Regions from separate parts of the Enterobacter sp. ECC-175 genome, predicted to be linked through region 1. Evidence: predicted binding sites of a transcription regulator. Region 1 holds the regulator's gene; the other holds the start of a gene.
What was found. Region 1 encodes CRP, which controls carbon source genes, mostly activating them, when cyclic AMP is high. Its sites were predicted from a motif close to ATGTGANNNNNNTCACAT; they were not measured.

Region 1 (7,852 bases):
CGCCGGTTCTGAGCGGCGTAAGCGCGAAGCGCGAGCAGTTTGTGAAGCACCTTCAGCAGATTGACGCGCAGTACGACGTGTTCAGCGAGATCCGCGGCATGGGGCTGCTGATCGGCGCCGAGCTGAAGCCGCAGTACAAGGGCCGCGCGCGCGATTTTCTGCATGCCGCCGCCCAGGAAGGGGTGATGGTGCTCAACGCCGGGCCGGACGTGATGCGCTTCGCGCCGTCGCTGGTGGTGGAAGAGAAGGATATTGCAGACGGGTTAGTTCGGTTTGCCGCAGCGGTCGGGAAGATCGTCCGGGGATAATCTCACGCGACACACTCAGTACGGCGTGCGTTTTAAAATGCGCGTTAACCAAATCCCGTGATGCGGGCGCTGGCGCCATGCCACCGACGAAATGGTGTGCATGGTGTTCAGGTGGCCCAGCACGCGCTGCAAATGCTGCTCCAGGGTGCTCATCGGCCCGTGGGTCAGCGTTTCCGGCGCTTCCAGAATGTTTGAATCCCCCGACTCGCCCGGCGCATCATACTCCAGCCGCTGCTGACAGCGCTGCAGGCCAATTTCACATGATTGCAAATAGCGCTGCGCCAGATCCGGCGTCAGCATCGTGTGCTCGCGCGCCAGCGTGGTCATGGCGTTGATATGCTCAACGATAAACTGGCTGTGCGTCACCCATAGCCTCATGTCGGCGAGATAGTGCGAGTTAAAGCCCGGCTCCTGCATCGCCTGATTAAGGGAGTTGAACAGGGCGTTGTGCGCCTGATTGACCCGCATGCGCTGATACGCCAGCGGCGAAGGCTGCGGATCGTTGCTCAGGATTAAGCGGATGGCATCCTGGTCGGCTTCGAGCGCGTCGTGGGCGTTCTGGCGCAGCAGCCCGCTCTGCCACTGCGGCCACAGCCAGACCATGCCGCCGAAGGCGATCAGGCAGCCAATCAGCGTATCAACCAGCCTGGCGACGATAAACTGCTCGCCGTTGAGCGTGAGCAGCTGCAGGGTATACACCGCGGTCACCGTAAAGCCGACCATCGCCCAGCCGTAGTTTTTGCGGATGATCAGGTAGCTCACCAGCGTAACCACCAGCATTCCCGCCAGCGTATACCCTTCCGGCACGTGGAAGTGCAGCGTTACGCCCGCAATAATTAGCCCCGCCATCGTGCCGCCCGCCCGGTGCAGAATGCGCACGCGCGTCGCCCCGTAGCCGTTTTGGGTAACAAACAGCACGGTCATGAGGATCCAGTACGGCTTCGGCAGGTGCAGCGCCATGCCCATCAGGCTGGCGATGCTCAACATCACGCTGATGCGCGCGGCGTTGCGCAGGGCGGCGGATTTAAGCGACAGATAGCTTTTCAGGGCGGGCAGCAGCGGCAGGCGCTTCTGCTTGTCGGCCATCAGGTCGCGCGGGTAGAGCGGGCGCTGCGTGCGCAAAACGCGGGCGATGCGGCTGAAGTGCCATGCCGCGAACTGGCCGACCGGGTTATCAGGATGCTGGCGGGCAATTTTCTCCAGCGCGCCGAGCTGCTTTTCCATGCTGAAGCGCGTGGGAAAGCGGTGATACAGAATGTCGTCAGCCAGCACGCGCAGGCGCGCCGAAACCGTCTGCGCGTTCCAGCGGATCACCGCTTCCGCGTGGCTGCGCTCGACCAGCTTCTGCACCTCCTGCGGGTGGTGCAGGCTCACGGAGATATGCTCCTGCAGATCCAGCCCCACCTGGAAGATGCGCAGCAGCCGCTTGTACTCGTGGTTTTTATTCGCGGCGAGCATGTGCAGCTGCTGGTAGCACTGGCTGATGAGATCGACCACCTTCTGCTGGCGCGTCAGCAGTGGCGGCAGGGATTTTTCCGGGTCGGTATGCTGCGTGAGCAGGGTGTATTTGGCTTCGCAGTAGTCGGCCAGCTGAACGTAGAGCAGGCTCAGGGATTCGCGCAGCGGCTGTTCCCGCCACAGCCAGAACCAAAACCAGTTGAATACGCCGTACCACAGCGTGCCGAGGGCGTAGATCAGCAGCGGCTCCCATACCGGCATATTGCCCGCGAGGCTTAGGGTGAAAATGGCGGCGATCAGCGAGGCGGGCAGCAGGCGGGCGTGCAGCGAACTGATTTCAGCGGTAACGCCGAGCGTCATCGCCAGTACGGTTAAAATCAGCGGCAGTGGAATATCGCGCGCCAGCAGCAGCTGAACGGCGAGGCTACAGCCGGCAAACAGGCTGCCGCCAACGATCAGGCGTTTGAAAAAGCGCTTGTGCGGCGTGTCCAGCCCGGCAATGTTGCAGCAGGCGGGCACCAGGGAAAACAGCAGCCCCTGCTGGAGATGTCCAAGAATGAGGCCAATGGCCACGGGCAGGCACAACACCAGCGTTTGTCGCAGTGCGTAGTTTACTTCCGGGTGATAGATCAGCCTGCGCCACATGGGGGATAGAGACAAAAACGGCGTGACACCCTGCGGTGGCACGCCGTTTGACCGGAATTAACGGGTTCCGTAAACCACGATGGTTTTACCGTGTGCAGAGATCAGGTTCTGATCTTCCAGCATTTTTAGAATACGACCCACCGTTTCACGGGAGCAACCGACGATCTGACCAATCTCCTGGCGGGTAATTTTAATTTGCATGCCGTCAGGGTGGGTCATGGCGTCTGGCTGTTTCGCCAAGTTCAGCAGGGTCTGTGCGATACGACCGGTGACGTCGAGGAAGGCGAGGTTGCCCACTTTTTCAGACGTAACCTGCAGGCGGCGCGCCATCTGCGAAGAAAGACGCATCAGGATGTCCGGGTTAACCTGGATCAGCTGACGGAACTTTTTGTAAGAAATTTCAGCCACTTCACATGCTGTCTTTGCACGAACCCAGGCGCTACGTTCCTGGCCTTCTTCAAACAGGCCCAGTTCACCGATGAAATCGCCCTGGTTCAGATAAGAAAGGATCATCTCTTTCCCTTCTTCATCTTTGATCAGCACTGCCACCGAGCCTTTAACGATGTAATACAACGTTTCCGCTTTTTCACCCTGGTGAATCAGCGTGCTCTTTGATGGGTACTTATGAATGTGGCAATGAGACAAGAACCATTCGAGAGTCGGGTCTGTTTGCGGTTTGCCAAGCACCATGCGCTGTTATCCTCTGTTATAAGCTGTCTCCAGAGCCATACGTTGCATCCTGACTCTGGGTTTGCAATCGAATTCTTACCCATACCTGGGAAGTCGGCCGTCTAATGTGTCGCAGCCAGTAAAGTTTGATGTCCTCTGCATACATGTGTAACGTCAATGTATTACTGTAGCATCCAGAGTGTTTTAGCATAGCTTTTGCCGCGTGTCTCCTGGTGTCTCGCTTCAGCATGATGCAGGTCGCCTTCCGTTGCGAGAAATGTAACGCGCGCGTAATCTGTCACCAAAAATGCAACGTTGGAGTTAATAAATATGCAAGCGCGTGTGAAATGGGTCGAAGGGCTAACCTTCCTGGGCGAGTCCGCTTCCGGCCACCAGATTTTGATGGACGGTAACTCCGGCGATAAAGCGCCAAGCCCGATGGAGATGGTGCTGATGGCGGCAGGCGGATGCAGCGCGATTGACGTGGTGTCTATCCTGCAGAAAGGCCGTCAGGAGGTGACCAATTGCGAAGTGAAGCTGACGTCGGAACGTCGCGAAGAGGCGCCGCGCCTGTTCACGCACATCAACCTGCACTTTATCGTCACGGGCAAAGAGCTGAAAGACGCGGCGGTGGCGCGCGCGGTTGACCTGTCCGCTGAGAAGTACTGCTCCGTGGCGCTCATGCTGGAGAAAGCGGTGAACATTACCCATTCATATGAGGTGATCGAAGCGTAATGTCGGGGCATCGCGCCTGTTGATGCCCACACTCTAGCCCTCTCCCACGGGGAGAGGGAATATGCTCACGCGATCTGCTTGCCTTCCATCAGCCGCTGCACCAGCGGCGTCATGATTAACTCCATCGCCAGCCCCATTTTCCCGCCCGGAACCACCAGTGTGTTCATATGAGAAATAAACGAACCCTGCAGCATCGCCAGCAGCCACGGGTAATCAATCCCTTCCAGATTGCGGAAATGGATCACCACGAAGCTTTCGTCCAGAGAAGGAATGCTTTTCGCCGCGAACGGGTTGGAGGTGTCTACCGTCGGCACGCGCTGGAAGTTGATGTGGGTGCGTGAGAACTGCGGCGTCAGGTAGTTGATGTAATCTTCCATGGAGCGCACCACGGAGTCCATTACCGCCTCGCGCGAGTGCCCGCGCTCGCTGATGTCGCGGGTGAGCTTCTGGATCCACTCCAGGTTGACGATAGGCACCACGCCGACCAGCAGGTCAACGTGGCGCGCCACGTCGTGCTGCGGGGTGACCACGCCGCCGTGCAGCCCTTCGTAAAACAGCACGTCCGTTGGCTCCGGCAGCGGCTGCCACGGGGTGAAGGTGCCCGGAACCTGATTCCACGGCACGGCTTCGTCATAGGTGTGCAGGTACTTGCGCGACTGCCCCTTGCCGGTCTGGCCGTATTCAATAAACGTCTGCTCCAGCAGGCCGAAATCGTTGGCCTCCGGGCCGAAATAGCTGATGTGTTTGCCCATATCGCGCGCCTTGCGGATGGCCATGTCCATTTCGGGGCGCGTGTAGCGGTGAAAGCTGTCGCCCTCAACCTCTGCCGCCCGCAGGTTGAGCTGGGCGAAAATTTTGCGAAAGGCGAGGCTGGTGGTAGTGGTGCCCGCACCACTCGAACCCGTTACGGCAATAACCGGATGTCTGGCAGACATAGCAACTCCCTGACTGGAAAGATGTAAAGATCAGCCGTGAAACGCGTTGCGGGGCATGATATTGACCGTTTCATGCAGTTCTGACCACACCAGCACCACGTCGCCGCTTTTCAGCTGGCGCTTCACATCGTCGACCTTTTGTTCAAGCGAACGCTCTTGTTCACCATAATCGGTGCCTTCGCGTAATACAAAGCTTTCAATCAGATTATCGAGCGTTTCGGGAGACAGATCCTGCCAGGGGATAATCATTTAACACCTTCCAGATAAGTCGTAAGCCAGTCGGGGATACGCGTCTCCAGCCACATTTTCGGTCGGCGCAGCGTGCCGCCGACGAAGCCGACGTGCCCGCCGTACTCGGTGAGCTGGTACTGCACGTTCGCCGGTAAATGCTCGGGAGCCGGAATCGAGTGATGATCCATGAACGGATCGTCTTTCGCGTGAATAATCAGCGTCGGCTTTGTAATTTGATTGAGCAACGGCATCGCGCTGCACTGGCGGTAATAGTCAATCGCGTCGGCGAAGCCGTGGATCTTTGAGGTAATCAGATCGTCAAACTCGCGCAGGCGTTTTACGCGCTTAAGCTGCTGCAGGCTGACGGGCAGCGTATCCGGATAGGCCTTGAGCTTGCGCGCGGCGTTGGCCTTCAGCAGGTTGAGCAGGTAGCGCTGGTAGACCCGGGAAAACCCTTTTTCCATATGGTAACTGCACTGCTCGAGCATAAACGGTGCGGAGACGATGACGGCGGCATCCAGCGGAACCGCGTCTTTTTCTTTTGCCAGCAGGCAGGCCAGCATGTTCCCGCCGAGTGAATAGCCCACCGCCGCCGTCGGCACGCGGCCAAAATTATCCCGCAGCCACGTTAAAAACCACGTGCCGTCTTCGGTTTCACCCGAATGGTAAATCCGCTTCTGGCGGTTCGGTTCGCCGCTGCATCCGCGAAAATGCATCACTACGCCGAGCCAGCCGCGTTCTTTCGCGGCCTGGATCAGGCCGTGCGCGTACGGGCTGTGCAGGCTGCCCTCCAGACCGTGAAACACCACCAGCCGCGGCTTGTGGCGGGCCTGCTCGGGATCTTCGCTCCAGGCGAGGTCCACGAAGTCGCCGTCCGGCAAATCCAGGCGCTGCCAGTGCGGCGTGAACTGAAGCCTGCGGCGGATCAGGCGCGGCAGCATGGTTTGCAGGTGCGGGTTTGCCGCGCCGCGCATGGGCACGAACTCGGCGCTCTCTTCGCCTGCGATCTCGAAGTCGGACGGGATTATTTGGGTCATAACGGCGATGTTAATTGTTGTCAGTTATTTACGATACCTTCCGAATTGTACCCCGTTTAGCCTGGTTTTCCGAAACATGAACTGATCCCGATCACAAATATTTACCGAGATTATTACTCTCAGGCTAATGATTCCGCCCTACGCTTAATTGATGCCTTTCTCACCAGAGCGCACACTTCACTCAACGTTAAGCAATCAGAATGATGTGCTGAATCAGGAGGTTAATAATGTTATCTGGGCAAACACCCACTCGGCAGTGGAACACTCGACGCACCGAGAAAGCGCGTCGTCTGGCCTCTGTGCCGGTGCAGGGCAAGGTACTGCCAACGGGCGATTTGGTCGCCATGCTGGAAAAATTAATCGCCCCCGGCGACAAGGTTGTGCTGGAAGGCAACAACCAAAAGCAGGCGGATTTCCTTTCCCGCTCGCTTGCTGAAGTAAACCCGCAAATCGTCCACGACCTGCATATGATTATGCCAAGCGTGGGCCGCAGCGAGCATCTGGATATCTTCGAGAAGGGCATCGCCCGCAAGCTGGACTTCTCCTTCTCCGGCACGCAGAGCCTGCGTATCTCGCAGCTTCTGGAAGATGGCCAGCTCGAAATCGGCGCGATCCACACCTACATCGAACTCTACTCCCGCCTGTACGTCGACCTCTCGCCGAACGTGGCGCTGATTGCCGGCTTTAAGGCTGACCGCAAAGGCAACATCTACACCGGCGCGAGTACCGAAGATACGCCAGCGCTGGTGGAAGCCGCCGCGTTCCACGACGGGATCGTTATTGCTCAGGTCAACGAACTGGTGGACGACGAGTGCGATCTGCCGCGCGTGGATATTCCGGGTTCATGGATTGACTACGTAGTCGTGGCCGACAAGCCGTTCTTCATCGAACCGCTGTTCACCCGTGACCCGCGCCTGATCAAACAGGAACACATCCTGATGGCGATGATGGCGATTAAGGGCATCTACGCGGAGCACCAGGTGCAGTCCCTTAACCACGGGATCGGCTTTAACACCGCAGCGATTGAGCTGCTGCTGCCGACCTACGGCGAACAGCTCGGCCTGAAGGGCAAAATCTGTAAGCACTGGACCCTGAACCCGCACCCAACGCTTATCCCGGCGATTGAGAGCGGCTGGGTCGAAAGCGTGCACTGCTTCGGCGGCGAGCTGGGGATGGAAGAGTACATCCGCGCCCGCCCTGACGTCTTCTTTACCGGCGCCGACGGCTCCATGCGCTCCAACCGTGCCTTCTGCCAGCTGGCAGGTCAGTACGCGGTAGATATGTTCATTGGGTCAACGCTCCAGGTTGACGGCTACGCCAACTCCTCAACAGTGACCCGCGGTCGTCTTTCCGGCTTCGGCGGCGCGCCAAACATGGGCCACGATCCGCACGGTCGCCGCCACGCCACGCCGGCCTGGCTGAACATGATCACCGAACCCGATCCGATGCAGCGCGGTAAAAAACTGGTCGTGCAGATGGTGGAAACCTTCCAGGCGGGCGTGAAGCCAACCTTCGTGGAAAAACTCGATGCGGTGGACGTGGCAAAAGCCTCCGGCATGCCGCTGGCACCGGTCATGATCTACGGCGATGACGTGACCCACGTCCTGACCGAAGAGGGGATTGCCTACCTCTATCGCGCCAAAGACATGGAAGAGCGCCGCGCCATGGTGGCTGCCGTTGCGGGGATCACCGATATCGGCCTGGGCGTTGACGCCAAACGCGTGGCGGAACTGCGCCAGAGCGGCAAGGTTGTTTATCCGGAAGATATGGGCATTCGCCGCACCGACGCTACCCGCTCTCTGCTGGCGGCAGGCAGCGTGTCTGACCTCGTTGA
Region 2 (7,852 bases), 170 kb from region 1:
GCTCGTCAATCAGCGTTTTTTCATATTCACGCACGACTTCCATAGGACGCAGACGGCGTCCATCAGGCAGCAGGCGCGGCACCCAGCGGGCCAGGCGGTAAATTAGCTTCATGTCCGCTTTAATAACCGGCAGGATATCCGGGCGGATCACCTTGATGACGACCTCTTTGCCGTTCTCCTTCAGCCGAGCGGTGTGAACCTGGGCGATTGACGCGGATGCCAGCGGTTTAATATCAAAATCATCAAACCAGGTATCGACGGGAATGCTGCCCATCGCCTCTTCAATCTGTTTTTTCGCTCTCTCTCCGTCAAACGGGGCAACGCGGTCCTGCAGCATCGCAAGCTCATCGGCAATCAGCGGCGGGAAGAGATCGCGCCGGGTAGACAGCATCTGTCCAAACTTGATCCATACCGGGCCAAGCTCCTGCAGCGCAAGGCGCAGACGTTCACCTAACGGCTGATCTTTGTGACGGTTTGGCATCCAGAATAACATCCGCCGCCAGATGCGAAGCGGCAGCGTGATACGCATTTTGGGGATAAGCTCGTCGAGCCCGTAACTCAAAAAGGTGCGGATGATAAAATAGAGGCGCCGAATTTCACCAGGCGTCATTTGCCCTCCAGTTTTTCCAGCCGTTTGGTCAATGCATCAACTGCGCGCTCAACGGCTGCGGTCTCTTCCGCAAACCATGCCATTTCAAGTGGCCCGGGCGCCATGCGCCACTCTTCGGTTAATACTTCAGCCGCGTAGCGCTGCTGGCGCTGCAGGCTTTTACGCAGGAACGTCGTACCGCCGTGGACCGCTTTGCTGATCCCTTCGGCGGCGATGTCGCCAATATAAGGTGCAAGCAGCTCTGCGGGATCAAACTCCGCCAGATCGCTCAGCGCAACGAAGTTCTGTACCACCTGGATATCGCCCTCAACCTGCAATTCACCGCTGCGGATCAGCGTCGTCAGCTGCTGGCGATCGCGCAGTTTTGGCAGCACGCTCATGCGCGTGATAACAGAGCAGTCGGCTTCACCTTCCCACTCGCCCAGCACGTCGAGCTGGCGCTCGCTGAAGACCAGCACAAGCGGCGTTGAAAACTCGCTTAACGAAATGCGTAACACCTTTCCGTTGAGGCGCTGGCGCGCGGACTTTAACGCTGGCGCACGGTACAGGAAGGCATTAAGCACATTCTCGATGCCTGCGGTGACTAAGGGTTTAAAGGGCACAGGAGACCTCCACTCAGAACTTATAACCGCGATGCAGCGCAACGACACCCGCCGTCATGTTGAAATACTCAACGTTTTCAAATTCTGCATCCTGCATCATCGCTTTCAGGGTGTCCTGATCCGGGTGCATACGGATGGATTCCGCCAGATAGCGATAGCTCTCCGCGTCGTTTGCCACAAGCTCGCCAATGCGCGGAAGCACATGGAACGAATAAGCGTCGTAGGCTTTGCTCAGCGGATCGATAATCGGTTTTGAAAATTCCAGCACCAGCAGGCGTCCGCCGGGCTTAAGCACGCGGTACATGGAGCGCAGCGCTTTGTCTTTATCGGTAACGTTACGCAGGCCGAATGAGATGGTGATGCAGTCGAAGGTGTTATCCGGGAACGGCAGTGCTTCGGCGTTGGCCTGCACATACTCCACGTTGCCCACCACACCGATGTTACGCAGCTTTTCGCGTCCCATTTTCAGCATGGAATCGTTGATGTCGGCCAGAACAACGCGGCCGGTTTCGCCTACCAGACGGGAAAACTTCGCTGTCAAATCGCCCGTGCCGCCCGCCAAATCAAGTACCGTTTGCCCGCGACGCACGCCGCTGCAGTCGATGGTGAAGCGCTTCCACAAGCGATGAATGCCGAACGACATCAGGTCATTCATTACATCGTACTTCGCCGCCACGGAATGAAATACGTGGGCCACCATGTCTGCCTTCTGCGCCTTGGCGACAGTCTGAAAGCCAAAGTGCGTCGTGTCTTGTGAATCTTCAACCATCTCAGAGCCTGCTTATCAGTAAAATGTTTGTGAAGTGTAACAGATTGGGCGCGTTTGCCCTACGATTCAACCGCCGCGAACGTAACGTTCCGTTGACTCATCTGGTGGTAAATTCGCCGCTAAATCGTTGTCTCCACCGCCTGTTTTATGATTGTCAGAGGCTTCCCGGAGCCGGAACTCTTCATCCTGCGCCGTCGCCTGCTCCACCAGTTCCGGATTAATCTCGCGTTTTACTTCCACCCCCAAGCTACGAAATGCCTCAGCCTGCGCTAAAAGATTACCGCGCCCGGAAGAGAGCTTTTTCATTGCCTGGCGGTAGTTATCCTGCGCGCGATCCAGGCTTTGCCCAACGGAGGACATGTCGTCCACGAACAGGCGCATTTTGTCGTACAGCTTGCTGGCGCGATCGGCGATTTGCTGTGCGTTACGGCTCTGATGCTCGTAACGCCAGAGATTCGCAATGGTGCGCAAAGCCACCAGCAGCGTCGTCGGGCTAACCAGCATAATGTTATTTCTCAGCGCTTCGGTAATCAGTTCGGGCTGTCTGTCGAGCGCCAGCAGAAACGCGGGCTCTACCGGAATAAACATCAGCACGTAATCTAACGAGCGCAGCCCCGGAAGCTGTTGATAATCTTTTCTGCCCAGCAGGCGAATGTGGTTACGCACGGAGGCAATATGCTCCTGCAGCGCCGCCTCGCGGGTATAGTCGTCTTCCGCATTGAAATAGCGCTCGTAGGCCACCAGCGTCATTTTGGCATCGATCACCACGTCCTTGCCCTGTGGCAGGCGCACGATCACGTCAGGCTGCATACGCGAGCGGGCGTCGTTCTCAATGCTAACCTGTGTTTCGTATTCATATCCTTCACGCAGGCCGGACGCTTCGAGCACGCGCGTCAGCACCACCTCGCCCCAGTTGCCCTGCGTTTTATTGTCGCCCTTAAGCGCGCGCGTCAGGTTAACCGCCTCCTGCGCCATCTGCGCATTCAGCTGCTGGAGATTGCGGATCTCATGCGCCAGCGTGTGGCGCTCGCGCGCTTCCTGGCCAAAGCTGTCCTGTACCTGACGGCGAAAACCGTCCAGCTGCTCGCGCAGCGGCGTTAATAGCCCATTCAGGCTTTGCCTGTTTTGTTCGTCAACGCGCCGGTTGCTCTGCTCAAATATTCGGTTGGCGAGGTTCTCAAACTGCTCGCTCAGGCGCTGTTCGCTGTTGATCATCTGACGAATTTTGTCTTCGGCGTGCAGCTGCGTGGATTCGAGGCGGGTGGTGACTTCGCGGAGATCGGCCTCCAGCGAGGTGTTGATATCGCGAAGGTTTCGCAATTCGTTGTTGAGCAGTTCACACTCGTCGCGCCAGTGGGCACTTTGCGCAAGCTGTTGCTTTGTCGCGCTTAGCTCCGCAACGATCTCTTCGCGCTCTGCAAGCTGGTCGGCTTTTTGCTGCGCGTGTTGATAGCTGGAGATTAGCCAGCCAACGCCTGCGCCCACCAGCGCTATCACCGCATAAATCAGGAATGAGATGTCCACAATGCCCCCTGCATCAACGAATTACCCGCACAACATAGAATTGTGCTGTATAAACGTCCAGTTTGAAAGGGTTTTCCTGCGAGGCGTTACGCAAAAAAGAAAAGGCCGAACGTGTCGGCCTTTTGTCACTGAAGAGAGAACTAGATCAGGCGGCGAGCCGCTTCCACCACGATTTTCACCGCATGACTTTCGGTCTGCTTCATGGTTTCAGCGTTCGGGATCTCCTGCTGGGTACGGTTGACGATAACGCCCGCCACCATACCGGCACGCAGACCCTGGCTTGCGCACATGGTCAGCAGCGTTGCTGACTCCATTTCATAGTTCATAACGCCCATGGACTGCCACTCTTCCATAGAGCCTTTGAAGCGGCTGACCACGCGGCCAGAGAAGGTGTCGTAACGCTCCTGACCAGGATAGAAGGTATCGGAGGAGGCGGTTACGCCCACGTGGGTGGTTGCACCTACGGATTTCGCGGCTTCAACCAGCGCGGTTGTACAGGCGAAGTCCGCCACTGCCGGGAATTCCATCGGCGCGAAGTGCAGGCTTGCCCCGTCCAGACGCACGGATGCGGTCGTCACCAGCACGTCGCCCACGTTGATGTGCGGCTGAATAGCGCCCGTTGTACCGATACGCAGGAAAGTACGAATGCCCAGCTGCGCCAGTTCCTCAACGGCAATAGAGGTAGACGGGCCACCGATGCCGGTAGAACATACGATCACCGCTTTGCCATCCAGCTCTGCGCGCCAGGTGGTGAACTCGCGATGGGCTGCCAGCTTAACCGGCTTATCCATCAGCGCGGCGATCTTTTCCACACGCTCAGGATCGCCCGGGACGATAGCCAGCGTAGCCCCTTGTAGATCGTTTTTAGTGAGGCCGAGATGAAAAACATCAGACTTAGACATAGGTGACTCCTCTGTGGGTCGGTTAGTCAGAAGAAGCAAAACGGTACTTTACAGAAGCACTACGCACATTTTCGTGATGGATCTCACTGCAAGTGAAAATGATTGCAGTGATTTTCCATAAAAAGGTGATTCACATCACATTAACAAGTTATATCGTCGCGTGTTGCACAAAAGATAGACCGTTTCGGGCAGTGTGGGTTGTTATCTTGAGGTCTATATTTATATGCACTTACGGGTACGGAGAATACCATGATTCAGAAAACCAATTTTGCACCTGCCGCCGCCCCGCATGCTTCAACCATTGTTTCTACTTCTGAAGAAGCCATCGTGGCGGGTGAGACCTCCATTCCCTCGCAGGGGGAGAATATGCCTGCCTATCACGCGCGGCCAGAATCTGCCGACGGCCCGCTGCCGATCGTGATTGTGGTTCAGGAGATTTTCGGCGTTCATGAACACATCCGCGACCTCTGCCGCCGCCTGGCGAAGGAAGGCTATCTGGCCGTGGCGCCGGAGCTCTATTTCCGTCAGGGCGATCCGAATGATTACAGCGATATCCCCACCCTGTTCAGCAATCTGGTGAGCAAAGTGCCTGACGCGCAGGTGCTGGCGGATCTTGACCACGTAGCAAGCTGGGCGGCACGTAACGGCGGCGATCCGCACCGCTTAATGGTGACCGGCTTCTGCTGGGGCGGGCGCATTAGCTGGCTGTATGCTGCGCACAATCCGCAGCTAAAGGCCGCCGTTGCCTGGTACGGCAAGCTGGTGGGTGAAAAGACGCTGAACTCTCCTGAGCATCCTGTTGATATCGCAACCGATCTTAACGCGCCGGTTCTGGGGCTGTATGGCGGACAGGATACGGGCATTCCGCTCGACACCGTGGAAACCATGCGCCACGCGCTGCGCGCCGCTAACGCAAAGGCGGAAATAGTGGTTTATCCGGATGCCGGGCACGCGTTTAACGCCGACTACCGGCCAAGCTATCACGAAGAGTCGGCCAAAGACGGCTGGCAGAGGATGCTGGCGTGGTTTAGCCAGCACGGTGGCAAGAAAGCGTAATAGCAAAAAGCCCGGTGGCGGCAACGCCTTACCGGGCCTGCTGGTAGGCCGGGTAAGCGTTAGCGCCACCCGGCAGTCCACACTACTACGCCTGACGCAAATTCTGCGCCGCCTTGACCATGTTCGCCAGCGCGGCGCGCGTCTCCGGCCAGCCGCGGGTTTTGAGGCCGCAGTCCGGGTTCACCCACAGGCGTTCTGCGGGGATCCGCTGGGCAGCCTTCTGCAACAGCGCTTCGATCCACTCCACGCTTGGGACGTTCGGCGAGTGAATATCGTACACGCCCGGCCCGATTTCGTTCGGGTAGTCGAACTCCTCGAACGACTCCAGCAACTCCATGTCCGAGCGCGAGGTCTCGATGGTGATCACGTCGGCGTCCAGGGCGGCAATAGAATCCATGATGTCGTTAAACTCGCAGTAGCACATGTGGGTGTGGATCTGGGTATCGTCCTTCGCCACCGCGGCGTTGATGCGGAAGGCTTCCACGCCCCACTTCAGGTACGCATCCCAGTCGCTGCGGCGCAGCGGTAAACCTTCGCGCAGCGCCGGTTCGTCAATCTGAATGATGCCGATGCCCGCCGCCTCGAGGTCCGCCACTTCGTCACGCAGCGCGAGGGCAATTTGCTTCGCGATGGTTTCACGGCTGACGTCTTCACGCGGGAAAGACCAGCAAAGAATGGTCACCGGCCCGGTCAGCATGCCTTTCACCGGCTTGTCCGTCAGCGACTGGGCGTACTTCGCCCATTCGACGGTAATCGCTTCCGGGCGGCTCACGTCACCAATGACCACCGGCGGCTTCACGCAGCGGGAGCCGTAGCTCTGCACCCAGCCGTTTTGGGTAAAGACGAAGCCGTCGAGATGCTCGCCAAAGTATTCCACCATGTCGTTACGTTCGGCTTCGCCGTGGACCAGTACGTCCAAGCCAAGACGCTCCTGCTCGATAATCGCCTGCTTGATGTGTTCGGCGATGCCGGTGCGGTAGTGATTGGCATCAAGGTTGCCCTTTTTAAAGTCCAGGCGCAGGCCGCGGATCTCGGTGGTCTGCGGGAAGGAACCGATGGTGGTGGTCGGCCACGCGGGCAGGTTAAAGCGGGCGCGCTGGGCTTCGGCGCGCACTTCATACGGGCTCTGACGCTGACTGTCCCGGGCGGTGATGGCTGCCAGGCGTTTTTCGACCGCCGGGTTGTGCACGCGTGCCGAGTGGCGGCGCGCCTGAATCGGGGCGCTCCACTCGGCAATCGCCGCCGTGTCGCCCGAGTTCAGAGCGTCGCGCAGCAGCGCAAGCTCCTCACATTTTTGCAGGGCGAAGGCAAACCAGCTTTTCACTTCCGCATCCAGACGCGTTTCGACGCTCAAATCAATCGGGCTGTGCAGCAGCGAGCAGGAAGAGGCTACCCACAGCTCGCGTTCGCCGACGATCTCTTTAATTTGGCCATATTTTTCCGTGAGATCGGCGCGCCAGACGTTACGACCGTTGATCAGACCGGCGGAGAGCAGCCAGTCCGCAGGCAGGCGGCTGTGCAGCTCGGCCACATCGTCTTTGCCGTGTACCAGGTCAACGTGCAGGCCCTGAACCGGCAGCGCGGTGATGGCGTCGAGGTTTGGCGTGACGCCCTCGAAATAGGTGGTCAGCAGCAGCTTCACCTGCCCGGTGAGCGCGTCGTACGCCGGTTTAAAGGCATCAAGCCAGGCCTGGGGCAGCTCCAGCACCAGCGCCGGTTCGTCGATTTGCACCCACTGGATGCCGCGCTTGCCCAGCTCGCTCAGCACCTGCTTGTAGACCGGCAGAATATCGTTTAGCAGGCTGAGGCGGTCAAACTGCTCGCCTTTGACTTTGCCCAGCCACAGGTACGTTACCGGCCCGAGCAGCACGGGCTTCAACTGGTGGCCCAGCGCCAGCGCTTCATCCACTTCGTCCAGCAGTTGCGTCCAGCCCAGCGTAAACTGCTGGCCCCTCACAAACTCCGGCACCATATAGTGATAGTTGGTGTTAAACCACTTGGTCATTTCCGCCGCTGCCGCTGGCTCACCCGTTGGTGCGCGGCCGCGGCCGATGCGGAACAGGGTATCGATATCGACCGATCCATCTTTGTTCTGATGACGAGCCGGCACGTTGCCTAACAGCAGGCTGGTCGTCAGAACATGGTCGTACCAGGCGAAATCGCCCACCGGCAGGAGGTCAATGCCCGCCTGCTTTTGCTGCTCCCAGTGGCGGGCGCGCAGCTCGCGGCCAACGGCCAGCAGCTCTTCGCGGGTGGAATTGCCCGCCCAGTAGCTTTCCTGTGCTTTTTTCAGCTCGCGGCGCAGGCCAACGCGAGGGAAACCGAGAGTGTGAGTGCGGATTGTCATGGTATGCCCCTTGTGAATTTTTACGTTTTAGACGTCCAGATG

Region 2: a site for CRP is predicted at 4,531-4,548, ahead of udp (uridine phosphorylase). Genes of this name have one in related genera too.

What each region holds. Positions count from the first base shown of each region.
Region 1 covers NZ_CP143776.1:194,925-202,776, reverse strand. Annotated here, with positions in the region: gene V1599_RS01100 (aspartate aminotransferase family protein) at 1-308, shown strand, start outside; gene V1599_RS01095 (YccS/YhfK family putative transporter) at 324-2,411, opposite strand; gene crp (cAMP-activated global transcriptional regulator CRP) at 2,469-3,101, opposite strand; gene V1599_RS01085 (OsmC family protein) at 3,411-3,815, shown strand; gene V1599_RS01080 (phosphoribulokinase) at 3,881-4,750, opposite strand; gene V1599_RS01075 (YheU family protein) at 4,781-4,999, opposite strand; gene V1599_RS01070 (hydrolase) at 4,996-6,018, opposite strand; gene mdcA (malonate decarboxylase subunit alpha) at 6,246-7,852, shown strand, end outside.
Region 2 covers NZ_CP143776.1:362,306-370,157, forward strand. Annotated here, with positions in the region: gene ubiB (ubiquinone biosynthesis regulatory protein kinase UbiB) at 1-610, opposite strand, end outside; gene ubiJ (ubiquinone biosynthesis protein UbiJ) at 607-1,212, opposite strand; gene ubiE (bifunctional demethylmenaquinone methyltransferase/2-methoxy-6-polyprenyl-1,4-benzoquinol methylase UbiE) at 1,226-1,981, opposite strand; gene rmuC (DNA recombination protein RmuC) at 2,048-3,505, opposite strand; gene udp (uridine phosphorylase) at 3,646-4,407, opposite strand; gene V1599_RS01840 (dienelactone hydrolase family protein) at 4,657-5,463, shown strand; gene metE (5-methyltetrahydropteroyltriglutamate--homocysteine S-methyltransferase) at 5,549-7,810, opposite strand.